Linked DNA regions of Herbiconiux aconitum. Each later gene encodes a partner of the first gene's protein in a complex. Links are inferred from orthologs where the notes say so. Each region holds a gene or a part of one and is shown on either strand. Other genes may lie near its edges.

Region 1 (14,568 bases):
GAGTCGAACCGACGCACCGGCGGAGCGGGCCATCTTGGCGCCACCGCCCGGCTTCAGCTCGATCGCGTGGATGACGGTACCGGTGGGGATGTTGCGCAGCGGCAGGTTGTTGCCGGGCTTGATGTCCGCGCCTGCACCCGACTCGACGATGTCGCCCTGGGCGAGCTTGTTCGGCGCGAGGATGTAGCGCTTCGTGCCGTCCACGAAGTGGAGCAGCGCGATGCGTGCGGTGCGGTTGGGGTCGTACTCGATGTGAGCGACCTTCGCGTTGACGCCGTCCTTGTCGTTGCGACGGAAGTCGATCACGCGGTACTGGCGCTTGTGGCCACCACCGATGTGACGCGTCGTGATACGACCCTGGTTGTTGCGGCCGCCGGTCTTGGAGAGCGGGCGGAGCAGCGACTTCTCAGGAGTCGAGCGGGTGATCTCTGCGAAGTCCGCGACGGACGAACCGCGACGGCCCGGAGTCGTGGGCTTGTACTTACGAATAGCCATGTGTCTTTTCCTCTAGCTTCCGCGCCTAGCCGACGGCCGTGAAGATGTCGATGGAACCGGACTTCAGCGTGACGATGGCACGCTTGGTGTCCTTGCGCTTGCCCTGGCCGAACTTGGTGCGACGGGTCTTGCCCGTGCGGTTCAGCGTGTTGATCGACGCGACCTGAACACCGAAGATCTTCTCGATGGCGAGCTTGATCTCGGTCTTGTTCGAGCGGGGGTCGACCACGAAGGTGTACTTGCCCTCATCGATCAGGCCGTAGCTCTTCTCGGAGACGACCGGAGACAGGATGATGTCGCGCGGGTCCTTGTTGAACGCGGCGTTGCTCATGCGGAAACCTCTTCCTTCTTGGTCTTCGAGGCGACGAAGCCGTCGAAGGAACCCTTGGTGAAGACGATGTCGTCGGAGACGAGGACGTCGTAGGCGTTCAGCTGGTCTGCGGGCAGCACGTGAACGGTCGGGATGTTGCGAACGCTCTTGAGGCTCAGCTCGTCGGTGCGCTCCAGCACGATCAGCACGTGCTTGGACGACGCGACAGTGGCGAGGAACTCGTTCACGGCCTTCGTCGAGGGGGTCTCACCCTGCGAGAGCGACTCGACCACGTGCACGCGGCCGCCGCGAGCGCGGTCGGACAGCGCGCCGAGCAGAGCCGCGGCGATCATCTTCTTGGGGGTGCGCTGCGCGTAGCTGCGGGGCACCGGTCCGTGCACGATGCCACCACCGGTCATCTGAGGGGCGCGGATCGAGCCCTGACGAGCGCGACCGGTTCCCTTCTGCTTGAACGGCTTGCGGCCGGCACCGGAGACCTCACCACGACGCTTGGTCTTGTGGGTTCCCTGACGGGCCGCGGCGAGCTGAGCGACGACGACCTGGTGGATGAGCGGGATGTTGGTCTGCACGTCGAAGATCTCGGCGGGCAGCTCGACGGTGCCGGACTTCTTGCCGGAGACGTCGAGGACATCGAGCGTGTTAGTTGCGGTAGCCATGAACTACGCCCCCTTCACTGCGTTGCGAACGAAAACGAGGCGGCCCTTGGCACCGGGAACGGCGCCCTTGACCAGCAGCAGGCCCTTCTCGGCGTCGACCGAGTGGATGACCAGGTTGAGCACGGTGACGCGCTCGCCACCCATGCGGCCGGCCATGCGCATGCCCTTGAAGACACGGCTGGGCGTCGAGGACGCACCGATCGAGCCGGGCTTGCGGTGGTTGCGGTGCGAACCGTGCGACGAGGAGACACCCTTGAAGTTGTGGCGCTTCATCACACCGGCGAAGCCCTTACCCTTCGAGGTGCCCACGACGTCGACCTTCTGGCCGGCTTCGAAGACGCTCTCGGCGGTGAGCTCCTGGCCGATGGTGTAGTCAGCGGCATCCGCGGTGCGGATCTCGGTGATGTGGCGACGCGGGGTGACCCCGGCGGCGTCGAAGTGACCGGTGGCGGGCTTGTTGACCTTACGGGGGTCGATCTGGCCGGCGGCGATCTGAACGGCCGAGTAGCCGTCCTTCTCCGGGGTGCGGATCTGGGTGACGACGTTCGGAGAGACCTCGACGACGGTCACGGGGATGAGACGGTTGTTCTCGTCCCACACCTGGGTCATGCCGAGCTTCTTGCCGAGCAGGCCTTTGGAAGTCTTAGCGGTGGTAGCCATGAGTGTTTACTGGTTCCTTCCCGCTCAGAGCTTGATCTCGATGTTGACGTCGGCGGGGAGGTCGAGACGCATGAGCGAGTCGACGGCCTTCGGCGTCGGGTCGATGATGTCGATCAAGCGCTTGTGGGTGCGCATCTCGAAGTGCTCCCGGCTGTCCTTGTACTTGTGGGGAGAACGGATGACTGCGATCACGTTCTTCTCCGTCGGAAGCGGCACGGGGCCGACGACGGTTGCTCCTGCACGGGTGACCGTGTCGACGATCTTGCGCGCCGAGGTGTCGATGACCTCATGGTCATACGACTTAAGTCGAATGCGGATCTTCTGTCCCGCCATGTGTGACTCTCTCTCTGTCTCGCGTCGTACAGCCTCGACTGCATTGGACGCACCACTGTTTTGCTATCAAGCACGCGCACACACACTTCACCTAGGGCGAGGAGGGGGTGGCGATTAAGCTATGTTCTGCTGTCTGCGGCCTAGCCTCAGGGGCTATGCACTGCCAAAACAGTGATCCGGCACGCCAAGGGCGGCCCGAAATGTTGAACTAGACGAGTTTGCCACATCGGGGGCCTACTTGCAACCCGGGCGTGTCGCGCCTGCTCATGCCACCCCGGCGGCGAGGGCCAGCACGGCCTCGGCGGCTCGCACCAGCTCCGTGCCGTAGGACGGACCGTGGCCCACGGCGTGCACGGCCAGCGGGAACAACTGGTGCAGCGGAACCCGTGCGTGCCAGTCGGGAGCAAGTGGCGCGACCTGGTCGTAGGCGGTCAGGATGTCGTCGAGGAACGGCACTCCGAACAGCACCAGCATGGCGAGATCGGTCTCCCGGTGGCCGCCGTGCGCCGCTGGGTCGATGAGCACCACCCCCGTCGGTGTCCACAGGACATTTCCCGACCAGAGGTCGCCGTGCAGCCGCGCGGGCGGCTCGCCGTCGTCGAAGATGCCGGAGCGGATCAACTCGCACGCCCGCACCACGGTCTGGAAGCCGTCGGCGGTCAGGTTGCCCCGCGCCACGGCCTGCTCGGCGTACGGCCGCACCCGTTCCTGCGGGTAGAACTCGCTCCAGGTCGCCCACTCCCCCACCGTCATCCCGCGCCGGCCGATGTAGCACGGGCCGGACCAGCCTGCCGGTGGCACGCCGAACGCATCCGCGCCCGCCGCGTGCGTCGCCGCGAGCAGCTCGCCGAATCGCCGCGCCGCCTCCCGGCTCGGCCGCGCGCTGCGCAACTCGTCGAGCTCGATGCCGTCGGGCCGCACCGCGTGCACCCTGACGCAGGGGACACCGTCGCTCGCGGCCAGCCAGGCGAGGCCGGCCGCTTCGGCCTCGAAGAAGCCCTCGGGTGCCGCGGGGTCGAACTTGGTGAACACATCACCACGCTATGCCCGACAGGTTTCAACGGCATGTCGAACGAGAAACGTTCTTACGGGAGCACCCGGAGCCCAGTCGTCTCAATCGCGCTGGTCACTCTCGGCCAAGCTCTGTTCGCAGCGTCTGGCGGCGAGCCTCCCGTAAGAACGATTGCCCCCATTCTGCGCCTTTGCACCGAGAACGCAACCCTTGACTTCAGGCCCGAAAAGTGGATCGGATCAGGTGAACAAGAGCGCCCGCAGCTCGCTCTCCGCCGACGCCAGCCTGGTCGGGTCGATGGTCTGCCCGGCCGAATAGTGGTCGACGACCCGTGGGTCGACGTAGCTCTTCTTCGCGATCGCCGGGGTGTTGCCGAGCACCACGGATGCGTCGCGCATCGCCGCGGTCAGCGCCCGTGCCCGAGCTGTCGGCCGATCCTCCGGACCGTGCCGGGCGAGACTCACGGCGGCCGCGAGAGTGCCGTGCAGGGTGCGGAAGTCCTTGGCCGTGAACTCGCCGCCCGTGCGCTCCTTGACGTAGGCGTTGATCTCTTCCGGATCAACCGGATGCCAGGTGCGGTGACCCGACTTCCACGCGAGCAGACGCGCCTGTGGCCCGCGACGCTTCAGGCTCCGCACCACCGAGGCGAGGTCGGCGTCGAGGATCTCGGATTCCCATTCCTCGCCGCTCTTCGCAGGAAACTCCAGCTTGACGATGTCACCCGACACGGTCGCGTGCTCGCACAGCAGACTGGTGAGCCCGTAGCTGCCGTGCTGCTGGGCGTAGCGCTCGTTGCCGACCCTCAGCGAGCCGGTGTCGAGCATCCGGAAACCCGCGGCCAGGGCGCGCTCCTGCGGGTAGCCCTCTTTGCGCAGATCGAGCGTCACCAGCCGGCGGGCGGCCGGGAGCGATTCGGCCAGCGCCAGGGCCCGGTCGTACTTGATGCGGTCTTTCTGCTCCCGCCACGTCGGGTGGTAGATGTACTGACGGCGACCGGCGCCGTCGACTCCGGTGGCCTGGATGTGGCCGTTCGCGTAGGGCGCGATCCAGACATCCGTCCACGCCGGCGGAATGGCCAGGTGCTCGAAACGGGCGCGCAACTCCGGGTCGGTGATGGTGGTGCCGTCGTCGTCGCGGTAGGTGAAGCCCTTCCCCGAGCGGATACGACGGATGCCCCGTCCCGATGAATCTGAGCGTCGGAGGCGGGGCATCTCACCATCTAAGTCCTAATCGGACGAATCGGCCTACTCGGTGCCCACTGCTTTGTCGGCGGCAGCCCGGGCGCCCTCGACCTGCTCATCGAACTTGCCCCCGGTGACCTTCTTCACGGTGTCGGAGACACCGTCGAGCACCTTGTCGCTGATGTCTTCGGCCTGCTCGCTCTTCAGCGCTTCTTGCACCTTGTTGTCCGCTAGGAACTCTTGGGCCTTCTTCGTGATGTCGTCCAGTCCCATTTCGATCTCCTTCGATCCGGCCCCGACCTGACGAGGCTCAAGAGCACCATTGTGGCTGAAGTCCGAGGAACGCAAAAGGGCTTCTGGATCGACTTCAGGATTGGGGCCGGATGCTGAGGTCGCCGAGCGCCCGCGACCGGGCGAGTGATCGTTCGAACCGCCTGGTGCCGTTCCGCCCGTCAAAGGCTCGCGCAAGCTTCTCCGCCGCTGCCCTGACACCGACGGCGAGCTCGTCAGAAAACCACGGTTCGGGGTGATCGCCGAGAATGCCGACGAGAGCAGCCGCTTCGGCGCCGGCCACCCTGACCGGGCGGTGTGAGCCACGGTCGAGAGCCTCGAGCAGAACCCCCATTGCGCACAATACGTCGAATCGCTGAGCGTCGAAGAGCCTGTCATCGGCGATCCGGCCGATGTGGCGCTCCAGCACCGGAAGGCCCGTCGTCGCATCGTCGGTGACGGCGAAGTAGATCAGCTGGCCGGCCAGACCGCCGAGGTCGCCGCGCTCTGTCACGAGGTCGATGGACCGTCGATGCATCGACTGCGCGTCAGCCACCCGCCCGGCGCGCAGGTACGGCAGGAGCACCATCGACATAGCGTTCTGCGGCTGGCTGTGACAGGTCGCACCCGAGGAAAGCATCTCCTCCACCATGGTGATTGCTGCCGCGTCGTTCTCCATTTCGAGGTGATACCAGGCGACGACGGCGCGCGAACAGGCGTCGCAGTCGCCGAAGTCATCGGAAGGCGTTGAGCGCAACTCGTCGAGCAATCGGCGCGCCTCGTCGAGGTGGCCGAGCGCGACCTTCACCCGGAAGCGACTCTGCAGAACGCCTTTCCGGCCGACGCCGGCACGGGAGTACCGCTCTTCCATGTCATCGAGAACTCGGTCGATCTGATCGAGGCCGAATCGTGCCGATCCGACGAGCGCGCTGGCCATCCATTTGAAGTGCCAGAGCAACCGCTCCCCTCCCGCCGTCAGGGGAAACCGGTTCGGATCAGCGTCGTGACGGGCGCGACACCAGGCGAAGGAACTGAGCTGAACCTCTGTGTCACCGGTCATCGCGGCGGAATGCGTCATGCGCATCCGCAACGCGTACTCGAGCTCAGCGTCGTCGGACTCGATCGCTAGGGCGATCGCACGGGCGAGCAGAGCGCGTTCTGCGCGTCCGTAAGGCAGAGAGTCGATCCGTGCCACGAGGTCATTGACATTCACCGGGGCCTCCCTGTGCCAGGCGCAATGGTCCGCTGGAGAATCGCGGTGAAAGACCTCGCAACCATCGCTCGATCGACAGGCCTCAGCGGCCGATGACTCGCCAAGACGGCTTGCAGATTGAGAAGACGCACGGCCTCCTCGAACGCCGCCCGGTCGCTCATCTCGGCGAGCGACCGCACGATCTGATTGTTCCAGTTGAGGCAGAGCTGCAATCCGGATCGCAGTGGTGGTCCGGCAATGTCCAGGGCGATCGCGTCGACTCGATCGAGAACGTCTTTCCAGAGATCGTCGGACACCGATCGCGCGCCCTCGAGTTCGGCCCGTCGAACTGCTCCGGCGTCGTGAACCGACAGCGCAGCCACCTCGGACGGTTCGAACAGCCTTACGATCACGGCGACCTGGGAGTCGGAGAGGACGGCCCCGGCGCGCTCGACCAGTCGGAGAACGCGCTGACGGTCGGAGGCTGGCGGCGTTCCGAACCGTTCGCTCTCGCTCTTCGCTGTGACCGTCTCGAGAGTGGTCCCGGCGAACAACGCCGGAGCCCGCTCGAGAATCTCGACGTCGTACGCGTGGCCTGCGTTCAGGATCGGCCGGCCCAAGGGCATCAGTGGGGCGACCTGACGGAATTCGTCGACGGTATGCGCGTATCGGATCACGCCTCCGAGCAGGTCGCCGAGTTCCATGCGGCCGGACGATGTCTCGAACGCAAGGTGCGGCAGGAGGCACCGGGCGAACTCGTCGTCGTGCAGCGCGACTCCCTTGAGCGACATCTCGTGGATGGACACGAACTCGGCGAACCTCCTGGGCCTTTCGGCGGCGAGTTCGAGAATCCACTCCCTGACAGCTGCCCCGATGGCGTTCCTCGTCTCGAGAAGAGCGTCGTTCTCGACCAATTGCTCTCGAGACGCGGTCGGTGTGAGTCCGTCGGAATCCACGCACACCCTGGCGAAGACCAGCCAATTCGGAGTCAATTCCTCCGAGCGCTCCGACACCAGCATTCCACCGAGATGAACGGCTCCCGACCGCCGCGAACCTGGCGGCTGGGCGAACGGGAGAATGAAGGCGACTCCGCGCGTCGACGTCGACGGTGCACGCAGACTCACCATGTCGAAGGGGGTCGCACCGATGAATCCACGTCCGAAGGCCTCGATGGCTTCTCGATTCCCGGCCGTGATCTCATCAATGAACACCGGGTGCTGATTGACCTCCACGTGCCGACCTTGCGCATCTTCGACCAGGATCGGCACGTCGAGGAACCGTGCGTAGCGTCGAACGAGTGCCGTTACGGTCTCCGAATCGAGCGACATCGACGGATCGGCAGAGGGGATCAGGCGCACTTCGGTTCCGATGCGCCGCCGAGCAGATTCTGCGGTGGACAGGCGGCGGACCGTAAACGTGCCGTCGGTGCTGCCCACCCATTGCACGGCCGACCCGCCTTTGGCAGAACGCGTCGTCACCGAGATGCGGTCTGAGACCATGAAACAACTCAGCAGCCCGATTCCGAATTGACCGAGATAGTCCCGATGGGGCAACTCGAACATGTCGCGCTTGGAGCTGCTCCCAACCGTCGCCAGGAGCTCTTCGACTTCGTCGATGGTCAGACCGATACCGTCGTCGATGACTGCGAACTCGGACTGGCCCGGGCGGCACGGGAGCACGAGCACACCCCTCCCGGACACGCTCGGCTGCAGGCCTTCGCGGGAGTCCCATTCGCCCCGAGCCACCATCGCATCGCGAGCGTTCTGCAGCAGCTCCCGCAAGAAGACGTGAGGGCTTGAGTAGATGTGCCGACTCAGAAGGTCGATCATGCCTCCCAGATCGACATGGAAGGGCCGACCTGCCATCACGCGGAGAATCCATTCACGGCGGCAATTGTATCGAGGTTTCCTCGTTTTTGCTACGGTTTGAGGAGTCCCGGCAAAGCAAAAGGGCCGCGCCCGAAGGCGCGACCCTGATGCGTGTGGTGCGGAGTGTTACTTGTTGATCTTGGTGACGGTACCGGCACCGACGGTGCGGCCACCCTCACGGATCGCGAAGCCGAGTCCCTCTTCCATCGCGATCGGCTGGATCAGCGCGACCGAGATGTCGGTGGTGTCGCCGGGCATGACCATCTCGGTGCCCTCGGGCAGCGTGATGACGCCGGTGACGTCCGTGGTGCGGAAGTAGAACTGCGGACGGTAGTTCGTGTAGAACGGGTTGTGACGGCCACCCTCATCCTTCGACAGGATGTAGGCGGTGCCCTCGAAGTCGGTGTGCGGCGTGACCGAACCCGGCTTGACGACGACCTGACCGCGCTCCACGTCCTCGCGCTTGGTGCCGCGGAGGAGCAGACCACAGTTCTCGCCGGCCCATGCCTCGTCGAGCTGCTTGTGGAACATCTCGATACCGGTGACCGTGGTCTTCTGCGTCGGGCGGATGCCGACGATCTCGACCTCGGAGTTGATGGCGAGGGTTCCACGCTCGGCGCGGCCCGTGACGACGGTTCCACGACCGGTGATCGTGAAGACGTCCTCGATCGGCATGAGGAACGGCTTGTCCTTGTCGCGGATCGGGTCGGGGATCGACTCGTCGACGGCGTCCATCAGGTCGAGGATGGACTGGGTCCACTTCTCGTCACCCTCGAGAGCCTTGAGACCGGAGACGCGAACGACGGGGGCGTTGTCGCCATCGAAGTTCTGGCTCGCGAGCAGCTCGCGAACCTCGAGCTCGACGAGCTCCAGGATCTCCTCGTCGTCGACCATGTCGGCCTTGTTCAGCGCCACGAGCAGGTAGGGCACGCCGACCTGCTTCGCGAGCAGAACGTGCTCACGGGTCTGAGCCATCGGGCCGTCGGTGGCGGCGACCACGAGGATCGCGCCGTCCATCTGAGCAGCACCGGTGATCATGTTCTTGATGTAGTCGGCGTGACCAGGGGCGTCGACGTGAGCGTAGTGACGCTTGGGCGTCTCGTACTCGACGTGCGAGATGTTGATGGTGATGCCGCGCTGGCGCTCCTCAGGAGCGGAGTCGATCGACGCGAAGTCGCGCTGAACGTTGGTCGCCGACGGGAACTTGTCCGCCAGGACCTTCGAGATGGCAGCGGTAAGAGTGGTCTTACCGTGGTCAACGTGACCGATCGTTCCGATGTTGACGTGCGGCTTGGTCCGCTCGAACTTGGCCTTAGCCACTAGGTCCTCCTCAGGACTCTCATGCCGGAGTCACGGGTGCTGGATTGCATCCGGAATCAGGCGGGGGTTTGTTGATATTTTACGCGAACCTACGAGGCCCGCAGAACTCGGGTGCTACTCGCCCTTGTTCTTCTGGATGATCTCGTCGGCCACAGCCTTCGGGACCTCGGCGTAGCTTTCGAAGGCCATCGAGTACACCGCGCGGCCCGAGGTCTTCGACCTCAGGTCACCGATGTAGCCGAACATCTCCGACAGCGGGACGTGTGCCCGGACGACCTTGACGCCCTGGGCGTCTTCCATCGACTGGATCTGACCACGGCGGGAGTTCAGGTCGCCGATGACGTCGCCCATGTACTCCTCGGGCGTGCGCACCTCGACGGCCATCAGCGGCTCGAGCAGAACGGGGTTGGCCTTGCGGGCCGCTTCCTTGAACGCCATCGAGCCGGCGATCTTGAACGCCATCTCCGAGGAGTCGACATCGTGCGAGGCGCCATCGAGCAGGCTCGCCTTGACCCCGACCATGGGGTATCCGGCGAGCACGCCGACCTGCAGCGCATCCTGGATTCCGGCGTCGACCGAGGGGATGTACTCGCGCGGAACGCGGCCACCGGTGACCTTGTTCACGAACTCGTACGTCTTGTCGGCCGTGACCTCGAGAGGCTCGATCGCGATCTGGATCTTCGCGAACTGGCCCGAACCACCGGTCTGCTTCTTGTGCGTGAAGTCGTGGCGCTCGACGGTCTTGCGGATCGTCTCGCGGTAAGCCACCTGGGGCTTGCCGACGTTCGCCTCGACGTTGAACTCGCGCTTCATGCGGTCGACCAGGATGTCGAGGTGGAGCTCGCCCATTCCCTTGATGACCGTCTGACCGGTCTCCTGGTTCTGCTCGGTGCGGAAGGTCGGGTCTTCTTCAGCGAGCTTCTGGATGGCGACACCCAGCTTCTCCTGGTCAGCCTTCGTCTTCGGCTCGATCGCGACCTCGATGACCGGCTCCGGGAACGTCATCGACTCGAGGACGACCTGGTTCGACGGGTCGGACAGGGTGTCACCGGTGGTGGTGTCCTTCAGGCCGATGACCGCGTAGATGTGGCCGGCGGTGACCGAGTCGACCGGGTTCTCCTTGTTTGAGTGCATCTGGAAGATCTTGCCGATGCGCTCCTTCTTGCCCTTGGTCGAGTTCATGACCTGGCCGCCGGAGTCGAGGTGACCCGAGTACACGCGGATGTAGGTCAGTCGACCGAAGAAGGGGTGAACCGCGACCTTGAACGCGAGGGCCGCGAACGGGTCCTTCGGGTCGGGGTGACGCTCCACGACGACCTCTTCGTCACGGATGTCGTGACCCTCGGTCGCAGGCACGTCGAGCGGGCTCGGCAGGTAGTCGACCACAGCATCCAGCATCGGCTGCACACCACGGTTTTTGAACGCAGAACCGCACAGCACGGGGTAGATCTCGCTGTTGACGGTGAGCTTGCGGATGGCGCCCTTGATCTCGGCGACCGACAGCTCCTCACCGCCGAAGAACTTCTCGAGCAGCGCGTCATCGGTCTCGGCGACGGTCTCGAGGAGCACCTGACGGTACTCGTCGGCCTTCTCCTTGAGGTCGGCCGGGATCTCTTCGATCTCGTACTTCGCACCGAGCGCGACGTCACCCTTGGAGTCGCCGCGCCAGGTGAGCGCGCGCATCTCGACCAGGTCGACGACACCCTCGAAGCTCGACTCAGCACCGATGGGGAGCTGGATCACGAGGGGCTTGGCGCCCAGGCGGTTGATGATCGTGTCGACCGTGAAGTAGAAGTCGGCGCCGAGCTTGTCCATCTTGTTGACGAAGCAGATGCGCGGCACGTTGTACTTGTCGGCCTGACGCCACACGGTCTCGGACTGGGGCTCAACGCCCTCCTTGCCGTCGAACACGGCCACTGCGCCGTCGAGCACGCGGAGCGAACGCTCCACCTCGACGGTGAAGTCGACGTGACCCGGGGTGTCGATGATGTTGATCTGGTTCTTGTTCCAGAAACAGGTCGTCGCAGCAGAGGTGATCGTGATGCCACGCTCCTGCTCCTGCGCCATCCAGTCCATCGTCGCGGCGCCGTCGTGCACCTCACCGATCTTGTGGGTGATGCCCGTGTAGAACAGGATGCGCTCGGTGGTGGTGGTCTTGCCGGCATCGATGTGAGCCATGATGCCGATGTTGCGGACCTTGTTCAGGTCGGTGAGCACGTCCTGTGCCACGGATATCCTCCGAAAAGTAAGGGTGAAAAAGAGGGCGAGCGACTACCAGCGGTAGTGGGCGAATGCCTTGTTCGACTCGGCCATCTTGTGGGTGTCTTCGCGACGCTTGACAGCGGCGCCCAGACCGTTCGACGCGTCGAGGATCTCGTTGGTGAGACGCTCGGTCATCGTCTTCTCGCGGCGGGCCTTCGCGTAGGAGGTGAGCCAGCGCAGTGCGAGGGTGTTGGCGCGGTGAGGCTTGACCTCGATCGGCACCTGGTAGGTCGAACCACCGACGCGGCGGCTGCGCACCTCGAGAGTCGGGCGCACGTTGTCGAGTGCCTTCTTCAGCGTGACGACGGCATCCTGGCCGTTCTTCGAGGCGACACCTTCGAGAGCTTCGTAGACGATGCGCTCAGCAGTGGCCTTCTTGCCGTCGAGGAGGATCTTGTTGACCAGCTGGCTGACGACCGGAGCACCGTAGACCGGGTCGGCGACAACGGGACGCTTCGGGGCGGGACCCTTGCGAGGCATTACTTCTTCTCCATCTTCGCGCCGTAACGGCTGCGAGCCTGCTTGCGGTTCTTCACGGCCTGCGTGTCGAGCGCGCCGCGGATGATCTTGTAGCGAACACCGGGGAGGTCTTTCACACGACCGCCGCGGACGAGCACCATCGAGTGCTCCTGCAGGTTGTGGCCCTCACCGGGGATGTAAGCGGTGACCTCGGTGCCGTTCGACAGCTTGACACGGGCGACCTTACGAAGCGCGGAGTTCGGCTTCTTGGGGGTGGTGGTGTACACACGGGTGCACACGCCGCGCTGCTGGGGGTTGGCCTTGAGGGCGGGCGCCTTGGTCTTGGTGACCTTCGGGGTGCGACCCTTTCGGACCAACTGCTGAATGGTTGGCACTACTTACTCCTTGTATTCGTACTGCACAGTGTTGGTCGGGCACGGACATCCGGTACCCGTTCGTTCACGATCCGCACACGCCGTTACGGGCGTGTCGAGTTCGCTTGGATCCACCGGCGGTACAAAATGGCTCTGGTATCGCTGGTTGGAAGAGCAGTGGAGACTTCTCAGTCTGGCTTCGCTCGAAAATCTGGGCATGCAAGTATGCACACACCCGGAAAATTCTAGCCTCTTGACCCATCTGGGTCAAATGCCGAGGAGCCGCAGCTCCACGACCGGCAACGCGGACCTCAGGATCTTACCAGGTCGTGACGGGTGCCTGCGGCTCCGGGTAGCCCGACTCCGCCGGTGCCGTGTAGGCGGGCGCCGATGTGGCAGCCTCCTGGTTGCGCTCGTACTCCTCGCGGTCGGCGACGGTGCGGGCCTTCATCTTGCGACCGCGCGCAGCGATCCAGGCGCCCGTCCAGATCGAGGCTTCGCGCGCGACGATCGCCCCGGCGAGAGTCAGCGGGTCCATCGTGAGCGAGCGTACGAAGTCGAACTGCTCCTGCGGCTGCCAGGTCCAGGCCTGCACGTGGATAAGCGCCCCCGCGATGCCGGCGAAGTAGACCAGCACTGCCACCAGGAAGCCACCGAGCACGTAGGCCCACCAGCCGGCGCGGTTGACGATCAGAACGATCAGGATGAGCGAGATCGCGAAGACGACGACCGGCACGATGAACGCGGCGCTGAGAAGGAACGACGAGAACGCCGAGACGTACGCGTCGGGCTGCACGTTCACCGAGATGATGACGAAGGCGACCGCGGCGTAGACCACCGCGAAGGCGACGGTTCCGACGAGCGCGATCAGCGAGCCGCCGCCGCGGTTGCCGCGGGGGGCGGGGGGCGTCGATACGAGCGGCTGCGGCACGGGCTGGTAAGGCGGCGGGTAGGCGGCACCGGCCATCGCTGCGGCCGCGGGCGGCGCGGGAGCGAAGGCGGCGGCGGGATAGGGCGTGCGGGTCTGCTGCGGGTCGGTGAAGGCCGACGTGGGCTCGGACGACGTCACCGCGGGGCCACCCACCGGCTGACGCTCGTAGGCGGCCGTGGCCTGCTCGGCGACGGGAGCGTGATCCGTGACGACGTAGGGGCCGCCCAGCGGCTCGCGAGCGGCGCTATCGGTCTCGATCACGTCGACGACCTCCACGCGCTCCGTGACCTCGGTGCGCTCGCTCGGCGCATCCGCACCCGTCTCGTCGGCAGCGGGGGCCTCCCACGCGGGCAGATCAGGCAGCGGAGGTGTGGCGGGCGCGGCCTCGCCTTCCCCCTGCACAGGGAATTCCGGGCGGTCTTCCTGACGATCGTCGGTGCTCATGGCGCCACGCTACAACGGGACCGGCCTGGGGGTGGGGACGCGCGCCGGGCGAGCGAGCGGGATCGGAGTTTCAGCCACCCCCGATAGCGCGGACGACCCGCTGCAGGTCGGTCCAGGTGGCGGAATCCTCGAAGGCGAATGCCTTCGAGGAACGGAGGAACAAGAGGTCGTCGACGACCTCGACGTCGAAGACGAGGGGCGCGCCTTCGAAGCGGAGTCCACGCCCCTGCTGGAGGACCCCGTCAAGTTCGGCCCGTTCGAGCTTCACGCAAACGTACCCGCGCGTCTTCGAGTAAGACGCATTGCCGGTCACTCCGCGATCTACGCCGCGGTGGTTTCCGATCTCGAGTCGATCCCCACGGAGCACGCGAAACCTGTCGATAAGAACGTTCACTTGATGCACGCCGAAGAGAATGCTCGGGTAGCCGCTGGAGGGCATCGATGCTTCCATCGTGTACGCGAAGTGGTTCGCCTCAGCCAGACGCGAGAGGCGCAACCGCCGCTTCCATGCACGCCACCGCCCGCGGGGAATGACGCAGATCGCCGTCAGACCGATGATTGCTGCCGCTGCGCTTGCGGTGAGAATGAAGAGCTCGACCGTTCCGAACGGGCCGATCGCTCGAACCCCTGACCAATCGACGAGCCACGAAACCATCGGTAACGCGAGAAGGATGAAGCAGCAGAAGACGAGAAAGGGAGTGAAAGTCCCGGCGGTGCTGCTCCGACTGGAAACCCCGCCGCGGCTCGAAGCCCTGAATCGACGAATGTCGCCACGACTGA
Region 2 (14,657 bases), 540 kb from region 1 along the record:
CGGATGCTCGGGCTCGCTCGAGCACGCGCAACTGCTCGCGCTCGCCGACATCCCCCGCTTCGCCGCCCTCGGCGTCGTGGCGAGCGTGCAGCCGGAGCACGCGATGGACGACCGGGATGTCGCCGACCGCTTCTGGGCCGGCCGCACCGGCCGCTCCTTCGCCCTCGCGAGCCTGCTCGAGGCCGGCGCGGCGCTGGCCCTCGGCTCCGACGCCCCCGTCGCGCCTCTCGACCCTTGGGTCACGATGGCGGCCGCGGTGGGGCGCACCCGCGACGGGCGCGAGCCGTGGCATCCGGAGCAGCGCATCTCGGCTGCCGCGGCGCTCGCGGCGTCCACCCGGGCGGGCACGCGCATCCGTGTCGGCGCCCCCGCCGATCTCGCGGTGACCGACCTCGACCCCCTCGTGCCGAGCGACGACCCGACCGCCGCTGCCGACCGCTTGCGCACCATACCCGTCGCGCTGACGCTCCTCGCCGGGCGTGCCACCCACCGCACCCTCTGACCCGCGAATCGCCAAAACACGCCGTGACGTGTCGGGTCGTAGCGACGGATTTTGGCGACTCGACGAGAAACGCCGCCGAGCACGAAAAAGCGGGCGCCACCCCGGAGGGCGCGCCCGCTTTCGCGAAGGGCTCGAGAACTACGCGGCGATGTGCGCGAAGAGGAACCAGCGGTCTTTGTCGAGGCCGCGGGCGATCTCGATCGCCACGTCCTGGCTGGTCTGGTCGATGAGGTCGAGTTCTTTCACGGCCTTGTTGACCACGACGAGCGCCACGTCGATCTGCTCGATGATCGTCGCGATCATCGCATCCGAGGCGAGGAATCCGGCCGGCATCTTGGCGGCGCCGGTCTTTTCGGCGACCGTCTGGATGCGGGCATCGATCGGCAGGCCGAGGGCCACGACACGCTCGGCGGCCGTGTCGGCGTAGTCCTGGGCGTGGTCGACGACCTGGTCGAGCAGCTCGTGCACTCCGATGAAGTTGGCGCCCCGCACGTGCCAGTGCGCCTGCTTGCCGTTCACGGCGAGGGCCTGGAGTTCGATGACCACCGGGCCGAGGAACTGCGCCGCAGCTGCGGCGACATCCGGGCTCGTGGTGCTGGTGGGGGTGGTGATTACCTCAGTCATTGGGTGTCCTTCCGATTCCCTATGCCTCAACGGTACTCAGCCAGAAAAATGCCGCAAGCAAGCTGAGGCTCGGCTAAATGTCTTCAGAAGCCGGGAACGGGCGCCGGAAGTACGCGTTCGAGTTGGGCAGGTACATGGTCACGATCGCCACCACCGCGACGAGCGCATGGGCGATCGCGGTGCCCGGGTTGCTGAGGAACTCGTAATACACCCCGACCAGACCGATGACACCCAACACCGTCAGGGTGTTGCGCGCCCACACCCGCCCCCGCAGCATGAACACCGCACACACGATGCGGAGCACTGCGACGAGCGCGATCAGGACGCCGGCCGTGATGAACAGGCCCACCAGCGCTGCCGCCTCCGAGTTCTCCACCCCGACGACGAGCGGGATGGCGCCCGCGATGAGTGCGAAGCCGAGCCCGCCGATGACCGTGAGGATGCCCTCGGCGATCCAGAGCCAGAACGAGATCTTCACCTCCAGGGGGGAGGCGAGCAGGGCCGGCTCGTCGGTGAATTCCGGACCGGAGAGTTCGTCATCGGACATGTTCTGGCCTTTCGTCGGCGGTGCTGATCGTCGGCTGTGTGCTGACGAGACTATCGCTCCTGACTTCTGCGGCCGGCGAATTCACCCTCGAACACGGGTGCAATCCGTTGGGCCCAGTGCCACACTGGGAAAGGTGACGAATCTTCCGCCCGGAGCTGGGCCCACCGACAATTCCGACGACGAGAACAACGGCGCGGTTCCGCCCGTTCCGCCTGTTCCTCCGCTACCTCCGGTGCCGCCGGTCAGCCCGCCTCCCGCCGGGACCTCGGGCCAGGATGCGCCGCCCCCCTACCAGCCGCCGCCCGCGTATGTTCCGCCGCCGGCGTACGCGGAGGTGCCTCCCGGGCAGGTGCCTCCCGGCCAATACGGCCAGCCACCCCAGTACGGCGGCCCCCCGCCCGCAGCCCCGCCGGGCGGCGTCAACGGTCTGGCGATCGCGTCGATCATCGTGGGCGGTGTCGCCTTCATCGGCGCGTTCATCCCGTTCCTCAACTACGCGGTCTGGTTCGTCGCGCTGGTCGGTCTCGTGCTCGGCATCATCGCACTCGTGCGCAAGGGCAAGAGCAAAGGTCTCGCCATCGGAGGCACGATCCTCTCCGCGGTGGCCTTGATCCTCTCGATCGTGCTCGCGATCGTCTACACCGTCGGCTTCATCGGCGCGGTGAACCAGGCCGTCGACGAGGGCCTGGCCACCATCACGCCGATCCCCGCCGACCCGTTGCCGAGCGACGACCCCTTCGCCACGACCGAGCCCGATGAAGGCACCGACGACGGCACCGACGACGGGGGCCTCGGTGACGTGATCGCGGCCCAGTTCGGCCAGGTCGTCACCTACGACGACGGCATGGAGATCTCGGTTTCGGAGCCGACACCGTTCACACCATCAGGCAATGCGGTCGGCGCCGACCAGGCGACGAACCTCTCGTTCACGGTCACGATCGTCAACGGCACCGCGACCGACTACCAGCCGTTCTCGTTCTCCACCGTCACCTCCGGCGGCGTAGAGGCGAGCCTCATCATCGACCCCGACAACGGGGCCGAAGGGCTGCCGCCGGTCGACACCATCCCTGCCGGGCAGACCGTGACCTACGTCGAGGCCTACTCGGTCGCCGACGCGAACGACGTCGTCTTCGACGTGGCGCCCGGCTTCGAATACACGACCGCCCGCTTCACGAACTGAGCGTCAGCATCCCGATCAGCTCACCGCGCGCATGAACGCGGTGAGCTGATCGGCGATGAGCTGAGGTTCCTCGAGGGCGAGGAAGTGCCCGCCGCGATGGGGCGCCGAATACTGCCGGATGTCGCTGGCCGCGCGTTCGGCGATGGAGCGCGGGAACGCATCCATGTCGATCTCGTGGCTCTGCGTGACGGCGACGGGCACCGTGATCGTCGGCCGCGGCGCGTTCGAGGGATAGTCGAGGTACTGCCGGAACGACGTGCCGATGCTCTCAGTGACCCAGTAGAGCGTGAGCGCGGTGCAGAGGGTGTCGCGGTCCCAGCGCGATTCGAGGTCGCCGTCGCAGTCGCTCCAGGCGCGGTACTTGTCGAGGATCCAGGCGGCCAGCCCGGAGGGGGAGTCGGCGAGGGCGGCCGCGATCGTGTCGGGGCGGGTGCTCATGATGTCGCTGTACCCCGAGTCCCACTCGTCGCGCGCCGCCTCGGCGTCGAAGAAGGCCTGTTCGGCGGGGGTGATCGGATGCGCGTCGAAGTCGGCCGGGAACGGCCCGTGGATGACATGCAGGCCCGCCACCTCGCCCGGATACATCGTGGCGAGCCATCCGGATGCCGCGCCACCGATGTCACCCCCGAAGGCGAAGTACCGCTCGTACCCGAGCGTCTCGGTCATCAGTTGGTGAAACCCCTCGGCGATCGCCGCCCGGGTGAGGGGTCCTTCGGGCAGCGACGACCAGAGGAATCCGGGGAGCGTCGGGATGACGACGTCGACGTCGAGCAGATCGGCGAGCGGCAGCATCTCCACGAAACTGCTCGGCCACCCGTGCGCCAGCAGCACCGGCGGTCGGCTCGAGTCGCGTCGCCGATGCACGAAGTGCTGCCCCCGGTCGATGAACTGCGGATACGCGTTCAGCCGCGTCTCCGCCGCCCGCCAGTCGAACTCCCCGCCCCAATACGCCACGAGTGATCGCAAATACGCGGGATCGACCCCCGCATCCCACCCCGCAGCACTCGGCGAGGTGAACCGAGAGCGAGCCAGTCGAGCCCGAAGGTCGTCGAGAACCTCATCGGAAACGGAGATACGAAAAGCGTCCATCCCCCGAAGCTAGTCGTACGACGAAGCGATGAGGTGAGAAGCGGCCCGGGTGAGGGTGCGCCATGACGGGCCGCGCGACGCCGCAGGAGCGGCGGCGTCGCGAAAAGAGGAGAGGGGATGACGGGAATCGAACCCGCGTGATCAGTTTGGAAGACTGAGGCTCTACCATTGAGCTACATCCCCGTGAGGGGCTTTCACCCCAGGCACCCGAACATCGTAGTACAGCTTCGGGGGTGCTGTGTGTCAGCACCTGGGCGTGCAGTAGACTTGCCGAGGCCATTTCGCCGCCGGGGCGTAGCTCAGCTTGGCTAGAGCGCCCGCTTTGGGAGCGGGAGGTCGCAGGTTCGAATCCTGTCGCCCCGACACGACGCCGAACCTCACAACCATCAGGAGAGACCCCAACGTGAAGACCACGGTCGAAAAGCTCAGCCCCACGCGTGTGAAGATCGCCATCTTCGTCACCCCCGACGAACTGAAGCCCAGCATCGATCACGCTTACGGCCACATCGCCGAGCAGATCAACATCCCCGGCTTCCGCAAGGGCAAGGTGCCGCCGCCCATCATCAATCAGCGCGTCGGCAAAGAAGCCGTGCTCGAGCACGCCGTCAACGACGGTCTCGACGGCTTCTACCGTGCCGCGGTCGACGAGAACGAGCTCCGCCCGCTCGGCCGCCCGCAGGCCGACATCGTCGAGTGGCCGAAGGCCGACGACTTCTCCGGCGACCTCGAGCTCGCCATCGAGGTCGACGTGCGCCCTGAGATCGACCTGCCCGACTATGAGGGCTTCGAGGTGGCTGTCGAGCCCGCCGTCGTCAGCGACGCGGATGTCGACGAGGAGCTCGAGCGCCTGCGCAGCCGCTTCGGCACGCTCGTGACGGTCGACCGCCCGGCCAAGACCGGTGACTTCGCCCAGCTCGACCTCGTCGCCATGGTCGACGACGTCGAGGTCGACACCGCGTCCGGCATCTCCTACGAGATCGGCTCCGGCGAGCTGCTCGAGGGTATCGACGAGGCGCTCGACACGCTCACCGCGGGCGAGACCACCACCTTCGAGGCCCCGCTGCTCGGCGGCGACTACGCCGGCCGCGACGCGCTCGTCACGGTCACGCTGAACGCGGTGAAGGAGCGCGAGCTCCCCGAGGCCGACGACGACTTCGCGCAGATCGCCAGCGAGTTCGACACGCTCGACGAGCTGAAGGCCGACCTCAAGAGCCAGGTCGAGAAGCAGAAGGCGTTCGGCCAGGCCTCAGAGGCCCGCACGAAGATCGTCGAGAGCCTGCTCGAGAAGGTCGACGTGCCGGTTCCCCCGGCTCTCATCGAAGACGAGGTGCAGCGTCACCTCGAGAGCGAGAACCGCCTCGAAGACGACGTGCACCGCGCCGAGGTCACCGAGTCGAGCGAGAACACCTTCCGCACGCAGATCCTGCTCGATGCGGTCGTCGACAAAGAAGAGGTCAAGGTCTCGCAAGACGAGCTCACCCAGTACCTCGTGCAGTCCTCGGCCCAGTACGGCATGGACCCGAACGAGTTCGTGAAGATCCTCTCCGAGTCGAACCAGATCCCGGCCATGGTCGCCGAGGTGGCCCGTAACAAGGCACTCGCGATCATCCTGTCGAAGGCGAAGGTCGTCGACACCGACGGCAAGGCCGTCGACATCTCCGAGTTCACCACCCTCGCGGCCGACGACGAGGGCGAGAACCTGGTCGGGGCCAGCACCCTCGGCGCCGACGACCACGCCGGCCACGACCACGACCACGACCACGCGGGTCACTCGCACTAGTCGCATCGGCGGTCACGCACCGCACTCGGGAAGGGCTCGCATCCAGACGGATGCGGGCCCTTCTTCTGTTTCACGGGTGTCGCCGGCGCCCGACCCAGGGCAGACTGGGGGCATGACCGCGCCGACATCCGACGCGCTCCACCCGCACGCGGGTGTCGCGGGCGATCGACGCGCCGCGAGTTGGGCCCTCCTGCCCGCCGTGCTGGTCTGCGGGGCGGCCATCCTCCTGTTCGGGCTGCGGCTCCCGGTGCCGGGATACCTGATGCTGGTCGGCGGGGTCGTGCTGGCGTTCCTGTTGGAACGGCGGGGCCTCACCACCGCGGGGTTCGGCCGCGATCTCCTGCTGGTGGCTCTCGGCCAAGCCATCGTGAACACCATCTCGGTCGAGGCCGACATCAGCTACGGCAACATGGCGCTGATGGGCACGGTGCTCGCCCTGGCGGTGGCGGTGCCCTACCTGATCTCCCGGTTCCTCTACCGCGACCGGGCCATCCGCTTCCCCTGGCGTGGTGGCGGGCGCTGGGGGCGGTTCCACTGGGGCTACATCGCTCTCGTCATCGGCCTCGGCTGGCTGATCCTGCCGTTCTACTTCATCACCTCGGGGGTCTACCTCAACTGGCCGACGGTCAGTGAGCCCGACGAGGTTATCCGGTTGTTCATCGGCGTCAACGCGGTCGGCACCTGGGACGAGCTGTTCTTCATCTGCACGATCTACGCCCTCCTCCGTCGGCACTTCCCCGACTGGCTGGCGAACCTGCTGCAGGCGACGGTGTTCGTCTCCTTCCTCTGGGAACTGGGCTACCAGGCCTGGGGTCCGCTGCTCACCATCCCGTTCGCGCTGCTGCAGGGCTTCATCTTCAGTCGCACGAAGTCGCTCGGCTACGTCGTGACGGTGCACCTGCTGTTCGACGCGGTGGTGTTCCTCGTCATCGCCCGAGCGCACAATCCGCAATGGCCCCCCATGTTCCTCGTGGGCTGAGCCGGCGCGGGCCCTGGAGCGAACCGAACACTCTGCCGACGGCGAACACGGGCGCCGCGGAACCTCCGCTCCAGTAGATTCAAACCACTGCAAGTGAATTGGAGCGACACACATGGCCGAAACGGCTCTTCCATCCAGCGTCTTCGACCGTCTGTTGAAGGACCGCATCATCTGGCTCGGGTCCGAGGTTCGCGACGACAACGCGAACGAGATCTGCGCCAAGATCCTTCTGCTCGCGGCTGAAGACCCCAAGCGCGACATCTACCTCTACATCAACTCGCCCGGCGGCTCGATCACGGCCGGCATGGCGATCTACGACACGATGAAGTTCGTTCCGAACGACATCGTCACCGTCGGCATCGGAATGGCCGCGTCGATGGGCCAGTTCCTCCTCACGTCGGGCACCAAGGGCAAGCGGTACATCACGCCCAACGCCCGCGTGCTCCTGCACCAGCCGCACGGCGGGTTCGGCGGCACCGCATCCGACATCCAGACCCAGGCCCAGCTCATCCTGAGCATGAAGCAGCGTCTGGCCGAGCTCACCGCCGCCCAGACCGGCAAGACCGTCGAGCAGGTCAACGAAGATGGCGACCGCGACCGCTGGTTCAGCGCGCAGGAAGCGCTGGAGTACGGATTCGTCGACCACGTTCGCGAGTTCGCGAGCGACGTCATCGGCGGCGCCGGCACCGCGGCCGACCAGGTCTGATCAGCACCGGATTTCGAGAGAAACAGGGATACAACTAATGGAGACACCCACGTTCGGTGCGAGTGCATACCGCAACGGCACCATGCCGACGGATCGCTACATCCTGCCGACCTTCGAAGAGCGCACGGCTTATGGCTTCAAGCGCCAAGACCCGTACGCGAAGCTGTTCGAGGATCGCATCATCTTCCTCGGCGTGCAGATCGACGACGCCTCGGCCGATGACATCATGGCCCAGCTGCTCGTGCTCGAGTCGCAGGACCCGGATCGCGACATCGAGATGTACATCAACTCACCCGGTGGCTCGTTCACCGCGATGACGGCGATCTACGACACGATGCAGTACGTGCGTCCGCAGATCCAGACCGTGTGCCTCGGCCAGGCGGCCTCCGCTGCGGCCGTATTGCTCGCGGCCGGAACGCCCGGCAAGCGCCTCGCTCTGCCGAACGCGCGCATCCTCATCCACCAGCCGGCCACCGGCCAGGGCGGCGGACAGGCGTCCGACATCGAGATCCAGGCTCGCGAGATCCTGCGCATGCGCGAGTGGCTCGAGGGCACGCTCTCGCACCACTCGAACCGCACGCTGGAGCAGGTCAACAAGGACATCGACCGCGACAAGATCCTGTCGGCCGACGAGGCGCTGGAGTACGGCCTCATCGACCAGGTTCTGACGTCGCGCAAGAACGTCCCGGCGCTCGTCAGCTAGCTGTGCTGGTCCGGAGGGGCCCGTCGCCTGTGGCGGCGGGCCCCTCCGCTCGCGCCGCCGCTTCTGCGGCGCGAGGCGACATGTGGCGGTCCGGTCGCTTCGCGGCCGGGCCGCCACCCAGGGTCGTCGAGTACGGCCCGCAGCTTTCGATTCGCATCCCGGCGTAGTGGATGCGATTTCACCAGCAGCCAGCGCATCCATTCGGTGATTTTGGAGCTGCAAAGGCGCGGCTCTCGCGTGTTCTCCGCGGGCTTGTGGGACCCAAGTGGGGGTTCTTCCTGCGGGCCGAGACCATGCACGGCTACTACAGCTACCTCGAGGCGCTGCCGGATTCGCCCGATCGCGACTTCCACGAGATGAGCCACGGCGAGTCGTTTCTGGCCCTGCTCGACCGCAAGATCGACTCGCCCGGCTTCTTCTGCCTCGACGAGCCGGAGGCTGCCCTCTCCTTCGGCTCCACGCTGCGGTATCTCGGGCAGCTCGACGCCCTGGCCAAGGCCGGCGCACAGGTCGTGTGCGCCACGCACTCGCCGGTGCTGGCCTCGCTGCCCGGTGCGACCATCCTCGAACTCGGCGAGTGGGGTATCCGCGAGTCGGCCTGGCACGACCTCGAACTCGTGCACCACTGGCGCAGCTTTCTGGATGCGCCGGGCCGTTACCTGCGTCACATCGTCGATTGAGCGACGGATGAGGGGAATGTGGCGTCGTTGGCCGTGCTTGTCCGGGGTTCAGGTTAGGCTCGACAGAACACAGCGTTTAGGAGGCTGGGCATGGCACGCATAGGAGAGAGCGCCGACCTGCTCAAGTGCTCGTTCTGCGGAAAGAGCCAGAAGCAGGTTCAGCAGCTCATCGCCGGTCCCGGTGTCTACATCTGCGACGAATGCGTCGAGTTGTGCAACGAGATCATCGAGGAGCGTCTGTCCGAGGCCAGCGAAGAGGCGGCCAGCGAGTTCGAACTCCCGAAGCCGAAGGAGATCTATTCCTTCCTCGAGGAGTACGTGATCGGGCAAGACGCAGCGAAGCGCGCCCTCAGCGTCGCGGTCTACAACCACTACAAGCGCACCCGCGCCCGCACGGCGATCGTGTCGGCCGAGGCGCAGGCCTCCGAGGTCGAGATCGCGAAGAGCAACATCCTGCTCATCGGTCCCACCGGATGTGGCAAGACCTATCTCGCGCAAACCCTGGCGAAGCGGCTGAACGTGCCGTTCGCCGTGGCGGATGCGACAGCCCTCACCGAGGCGGGCTACGTCGGCGAAGACGTCGAGAACATTCTGCTGAAGCTGATCCAGGCCGCCGACTACGACGTCAAGCGGGCCGAGACCGGCATCATCTACATCGACGAGGTCGACAAGATCGCCCGTAAGGCCGAGAACCCGTCGATCACCCGCGACGTCTCGGGCGAGGGCGTGCAGCAGGCGCTGCTGAAGATCCTCGAAGGCACGGTCGCGAGCGTTCCGCCGCAGGGTGGGCGCAAGCATCCGCATCAGGAGTTCATCCAGATCGACACGACGAACGTGCTGTTCATCGTGGCGGGAGCCTTCGCAGGGCTCGAAGAGATCATCTCCCAGCGCGCCGGCCGCCGCGGCATCGGCTTCAACTCGCCGCTGTACAGCAAGAAGGCCGAAGCGAACCTGTTCGGCGAGGTGCTGCCGGAAGATCTGCACAAGTTCGGGCTCATCCCCGAGTTCATCGGCCGGCTTCCCGTGGTCACCACGGTCACGCCGCTCGATCAGGCCGCGCTCATGCAGATCCTCACGGTTCCGCGCAACGCGCTCGTGCGGCAATACCAGCGGATGTTCGAGCTCGACGGAGTCGAACTCGACTTCGAGCACGACGCCCTCGAGGCCATCGCTGATCTCGCGGTGCTCCGCCAGACCGGCGCCCGTGGCCTCCGCGCCATCATGGAGGAGGTGCTCGGGCCCATCATGTTCGAGGTGCCCTCCACCGACGAGGTGGGCCGCGTCATCGTCACCCGCGAGGCCGTGCTCGAGAACGCAGCGCCCACGATCGTTCCCCGCAAACCGCGGCGCGAGGAGAAGTCGGCCTAAGCGCGCAAGGCACTCTCATCATCCAACCCATCTCGGCGGGGATCGTCTCCGCCATCACGGGGTTCGCCAGTTCGTTCGTGCTCGTGGTCGCCGGCCTCCATGCCGTCGGCGCCACGGATGCACAAGCCTCCAGCGGTCTACTCGCCGTCTGCGTCATCAGCGGGCTCTGCTGCATCCTGCTCGCGTGGTCGTTCCGGATGCCGATCTCGTTCGCGTGGTCGACACCGGGCGCGGCCCTGCTCGTCGCAGCGGCCGCCACCACCGACGACTTCCGGGCTGCTGTCGGCGCCTTCCTCGTCTGCGGCGCTCTGATCGTGCTCTGTGGGCTGTGGCCGGCGCTCGGGCGCGCGATCACGCGCATCCCGAAGCCGCTGGCGAGCGCCATGCTCGCGGGCATCCTGTTCCCGATCTGCCTGGCTCCCATCCAGGCCTCGGTCGAGATCCCGTGGCTCGCGTTGCCCGTGGTGATCACCTGGCTTCTCTTCTTCCGCCTCGCACCGCGCTGGGCAGTGCCCGCCGCCATGGTGGTGGCCGCCATCGGCATCGGCGTGACCGGCGGGTCGGGCTGGCTGACCGAGGCGAGTCTCGCGCCGAGTCTCAGTTTCGTGGTGCCCGAGTTCGATCCACTGGTGATCGTGAGCCTCGGCCTTCCTCTGTTCATCGTGACGATGGCGGGCCAGAACGTGCCCGGGTTCGCCGTGATGTCGACCTTCGGATACGCCGTGCCACCTCGGCCGGCCCTGCTGGCCTCGGGCATCGGCACCATGACAGCCTCGTTCTTCGGTGGTCATGCCGTCAACCTCGCTGCCATCACCGCGGCCATCATGGCGGGGCCCGACTCGCATCCCGATCGCGACAAGCGGTGGGTGGCCTCGGTGACCGCCGGCATCCTCTACGTGGTGTTCGGCCTGGCGGCCGGCGTCGCCACCGCGCTCATCGCGGCGGCGCCCCCGATCCTCATCACCGCCGTGGCGGGGCTGGCGCTCCTCGGCGCCCTGGTGGCGGCAGTGTCGAACGCCATCGAAGACCCGGCGCACCGCATCCCGGCCATCGCCACCTTCTTGGTGACGGCATCCGGAGTCTCCATCGTGAGCATCGGATCGGCCTTCTGGGGCCTGCTCGTCGGGGGCGTGATCATGCTGTGGAGCGCCTTCCCGTGGCGGCGTCGTAAAGTGATCGAGGGGTCCTGAGACCCCGTCACGCGTCGAAGGGAATCGGATGCAGTACACACGCCTCGGTCGGTCAGGGCTCGAGATCTCGGCGATCGTGCTCGGGTGCATGAGCTACGGCGAGCCGGGCCGCGGAACCCACCCGTGGTCGCTGCCCGAGGAGGAGTCGCGGCCGTTCTACCGTCGTGCCCTCGAGGCGGGAATCACCACCTTCGACACCGCTGACAGCTACTCGGCCGGGTCGAGCGAGGAGTTCGCCGGCCGGGCGCTCGGCGAATTCGCGCGGCGTGACGAGATCCAGATCGCGACGAAGGTGTATTTCCCTCTGCAGCACAGTCCGCTGCACGACGGGCCGAACAGCCGCGGGCTCTCGCGGGCGCACATCCTCACCTCCATCGACGAGAGTCTGCGCCGTCTCGGCACCGACTACGTCGACCTCTACCAGATTCATCGGTGGGACGACGAGACGCCCATCGAAGAGACGATGGAGGCCCTGAACGACGTCGTGCGCTCCGGCAAGGCGCGGTACATCGGCGCCTCGTCGATGTGGGCCTGGCAGTTCGCCAAGGCGCAGCACACGGCCGAGCGGAACGGCTGGACGCGCTTTGTATCGATGCAAGATCAGTACAACCTGCTGCAGCGCGAAGAGGAGCGGGAGATGCATCCGCTCGCCCTCGATCAGGGCGTGGGTGTGCTGCCGTGGAGCCCGCTGGCTCGCGGGCGTCTGACGCGGCCGTGGGGTGTGGAGACGGCGCGCACCGAGACCGACGAGGTGACGAAACGGATGTACGGGCAGGCCGAGGAGGCCGACCGCGCGATCGTCGAGGCGGTGGGGCGGATCGCGGATGCCCGCGGTGTGAGTCGCGCGCAGGTCGCGTTGGCGTGGGTGCGTCAGCAGACCGCCGTGTCAGCGCCGATCGTGGGCGCCACGAAGCTGTCGCAGCTCGACGACGCGATCGCGTCGCTCGACGTCACGCTCGACGCCGAGGAGCTCGCCGCGCTCGAGGCGCCCTACACTCCCCGCCTTCCCGAAGGGTTCTGAGAGGCCCGCCGCCGAATCGCCAAAAACTGACGGAATGCGGGGGAGCGTTGCGGCGTGTTGTGGCGACTCGATGGGCGCGCGCTACGCCCCGGGGGTGACGACGGCGGCGTCCGTGTCCGCGTCGTACTCGATCACGGTCTCGTCGTCGAGCTCGACGACGGGTTTGCCCTCGAGCCAGGTCAGCGTCCAGCTCCATTCGGATGCTGCGACTCCCGCCTCGGCCAGCTCGCCCTCGACCTCGTAGATCGCGTCGATCACGGGCTGGGGGAGGCGCGACGGCGGTTCGTCGCCGACGAGCCACCGGGTTCCGAGCTGGATCATCAGAGGGTTCCGCCCTGCATCATCAGAGTTCCTTGTCGTAGGTGACCCACTGGGTCTTCTCGGCCACGTTCTTGTAGAGCGAGCGCGCGGTCTCGTTGTCTTTCGCGGTGATCCAGCGCACGATGCTCGCGCCTCGGGCACGGCCGACATCCGCAACGCCCTCGATCAGCGCGCTGGCGATGCCCTGCTTGCGGTTCTCGGGCAGCACGTAGAGGTCGTCGAGGTAGAGCCCGCGGCTCCCGGCGAGGGGGCGGGCGAACTCGCGGAAGTGGGCGAGACCCACCACCTCGCCGTTCTCGTCGACCGCCACCAGGCACTCGAGCTCGTTCGAGTCGTCGATGATCCAGCTCCACACCAGCACGGCCTTCTCGTCGTGCAGCGGCGTCTCGTAGAACTCTCCGTAGCCGGTGTACACCGCGTGCCACGGAAAGAACTCGCTCGTCTGGACGGGTCTGACCTCGATCGGCATCGTCGCCTCCTGGCTCACTGGTTGCCCTCCGTCGTCTCGTCGGGTGCTAGAACAATATCGCTGACCACCAGTTCCGCCGCGGAGGCGAACCGCAACTCCGCGATGCGGCCGACCGCCTTCAGATCGGCGGCGGCGAGCTGCAACAGGGCGATCTGCTCGTCGGGGCCGGCGATGGTCGCGGAGGCGACCGCGGTCTTCTGCGACGCCTTGGCAGCGGTCTTCGCGCCACGGATGCCCACGAGCGCCTTGCCGGCGAGAGTGAGCAGGGGGGCGTGCGCCGGCAGCTCGGCGCTCACGCCGTCTGGCAGCGATGAGCTGACCGAGGCGGGCCAGGCGGCGTTGTGCACCGACTCCTCGTGCGTCCACGACCACACCTCTTCGGTGGCGAACGGCAGGTAGGGCGCGAACAGACGCAGCAGCACGTCGACTGCGGTCTGCAGAGCCAGCACGGCGGAGGCTTTGCCGGCCGCCTCCGACTCCTCGCGGTAGGCGCGCTCCTTCACGAGTTCGAGGTAGTCGTCGCAGAAGGTCCAGAAGAAGGTCTCGGTGATCTCGAGCGCGCGGGCGTGGTCGTAGTTCTCCAGCGCGGTCGTGGCCTGGCGCACGACCTCGTCGAGGGCAGTGAGCATGCTCTGGTCGACGGGCTCGGTGATCGCAGTATGACCCGACGGCAGCTCGAAACCGTAGACGAACTTCGCCGCGTTCAAGACCTTGATGGCGAGGCGCCGCCCGATCTTGATCTGGGTGGGGTTCTTCTCGTCGAAGGCCGCGTCGGTGCCGAGCCGCGACGACGCGGCCCAGTAGCGCACCGCATCCGAGCCGTGGGTTTTCAGGATGTCGGCGGGCGTCACCACGTTGCCCTTCGACTTCGACATCTTCTTGCGGTCGGGGTCGACGATGAAGCCGGAGAGCGAGGCGTGCGCCCAGGGCTTCTCGTTCGTCTCCAGCGTGGAGCGCAGCATCGTCGAGAAGAGCCAGGTGCGGATGATGTCCTGCCCCTGCGGCCGCAGATCATAGGGGAACACCATTCCCCACAGCTCCTCGTCGCGCATCCAGCCGCCCGCGAGCTGCGGGGTGAGGGAGGAGGTGGCCCAGGTGTCCATCACGTCGACCTCGCCCTGGAAGCCGCCGGGAACACCGCGCTGCGCCTCGGAATACCCGGGCGCCGGGTCGGACGACGGGTCGACCGGCAGGATGTCGCGGGTGGCGAGGATCGGCTCGTCGAACTTCGGGTTGCCGTCGCCGTCGAGCGGGTACCACACCGGCAGTGGCACGCCGAAGAAGCGCTGACGCGAGATGAGCCAGTCACCGGTGAGGCCGCCCACCCAGTTCTCGTAGCGCACGCGCATGAAGTCGGGGTGCCAGTCGAGCTCGGCGCCGAGTTCGAGGAGGCGGGCGCGCAGTTCCTCGTCGCGCGCGCCGTTCTTCACGTACCACTGGCGTGTCGACACGATCTCGAGCGGGCGGTCGCCCTTCTCGAAGAACTTCACGGGGTGCA

The links.
Region 2: the proteins of rpsG (region 1) and tig are in contact, whole or in part, in a crystal structure (PDB 3GTY), measured with the Thermotoga maritima proteins. The link is inferred for Herbiconiux aconitum from one-to-one orthologs. Residues at the interface, in WP_004081843.1 of Thermotoga maritima: Lys34, Lys52, Lys55, Glu59, Arg62, Gln63, Glu66, Asn67, Lys69, Val71, Arg95, Ala109, Lys110, Lys111, Gly112, Arg113, Pro114, Glu117, Glu121, Ile124, Ala125, Tyr127, Asn128, Asn129, Thr130, Gly131, Lys135, Asp139, Arg142, Met143; in WP_004081061.1 of Thermotoga maritima: Glu122, Val124, Val129, Leu130, Tyr133, Glu188, Gly259, Ile262, Tyr263, Glu266, Ser270, Glu273, Gln274, Glu277, Arg308, Gln311, Ile312, Ser315, Tyr316, Glu325, Arg329, Arg336, Leu363, Phe366, Trp367, Arg373, Leu377, Arg381, Leu384, Glu387.

The regions. Positions count from the first base shown.
Region 1 is NZ_JANLCM010000001.1:1,799,227-1,813,794, reverse strand. What follows is about bases 10,326-13,194. They hold rpsG (30S ribosomal protein S7), read right to left. Parts: upstream 12,061-13,194; coding sequence 11,590-12,060; downstream 10,326-11,589. Other genes in these bases: N1027_RS08520 (hypothetical protein), read right to left, coding at 12,733-13,194; rpsL (30S ribosomal protein S12), read right to left, coding at 12,060-12,434; fusA (elongation factor G), read right to left, coding at 10,326-11,547. In the rest of the region: rplB (50S ribosomal protein L2), read right to left, coding at 1-495; rplW (50S ribosomal protein L23), read right to left, coding at 521-826; rplD (50S ribosomal protein L4), read right to left, coding at 823-1,482; rplC (50S ribosomal protein L3), read right to left, coding at 1,486-2,142; rpsJ (30S ribosomal protein S10), read right to left, coding at 2,167-2,475; N1027_RS08565 (fructosamine kinase family protein), read right to left, coding at 2,740-3,507; N1027_RS08560 (DNA topoisomerase IB), read right to left, coding at 3,727-4,698; N1027_RS08555 (Rv0909 family putative TA system antitoxin), read right to left, coding at 4,732-4,941; N1027_RS08550 (hypothetical protein), read right to left, coding at 5,036-6,151; N1027_RS08545 (HSP90 family protein), read right to left, coding at 6,148-7,959; tuf (elongation factor Tu), read right to left, coding at 8,125-9,318; more of fusA, read right to left, coding at 9,433-10,325; more of N1027_RS08520, read right to left, coding at 13,195-13,788; N1027_RS08515 (hypothetical protein), read right to left, coding at 13,859-14,568.
Region 2 is NZ_JANLCM010000001.1:2,340,590-2,355,246, forward strand. Bases 3,576-6,533 are described here. They hold tig (trigger factor), read left to right. Parts: upstream 3,576-4,345; coding sequence 4,346-5,722; downstream 5,723-6,533. Other genes in these bases: N1027_RS11135 (epoxide hydrolase family protein), read right to left, coding at 3,576-3,942; N1027_RS11155 (CPBP family glutamic-type intramembrane protease), read left to right, coding at 5,835-6,533. In the rest of the region: N1027_RS11115 (amidohydrolase), read left to right, coding at 1-502; N1027_RS11120 (Dps family protein), read right to left, coding at 641-1,126; N1027_RS11125 (hypothetical protein), read right to left, coding at 1,200-1,673; N1027_RS11130 (DUF4190 domain-containing protein), read left to right, coding at 1,807-2,853; more of N1027_RS11135, read right to left, coding at 2,869-3,575; more of N1027_RS11155, read left to right, coding at 6,534-6,701; N1027_RS11160 (ATP-dependent Clp protease proteolytic subunit), read left to right, coding at 6,814-7,407; N1027_RS11165 (ATP-dependent Clp protease proteolytic subunit), read left to right, coding at 7,445-8,110; N1027_RS11170 (AAA family ATPase), read left to right, coding at 8,365-8,790; ATP-dependent Clp protease ATP-binding subunit ClpX, read left to right, coding at 8,881-10,158; N1027_RS11180 (benzoate/H(+) symporter BenE family transporter), read left to right, coding at 10,188-11,348; N1027_RS11185 (aldo/keto reductase), read left to right, coding at 11,377-12,369; N1027_RS11190 (hypothetical protein), read right to left, coding at 12,451-12,690; N1027_RS11195 (GNAT family N-acetyltransferase), read right to left, coding at 12,713-13,159; valS (valine--tRNA ligase), read right to left, coding at 13,174-14,657. UniProt on the Bacillus subtilis protein: Involved in protein export. Acts as a chaperone by maintaining the newly synthesized protein in an open conformation. Functions as a peptidyl-prolyl cis-trans isomerase.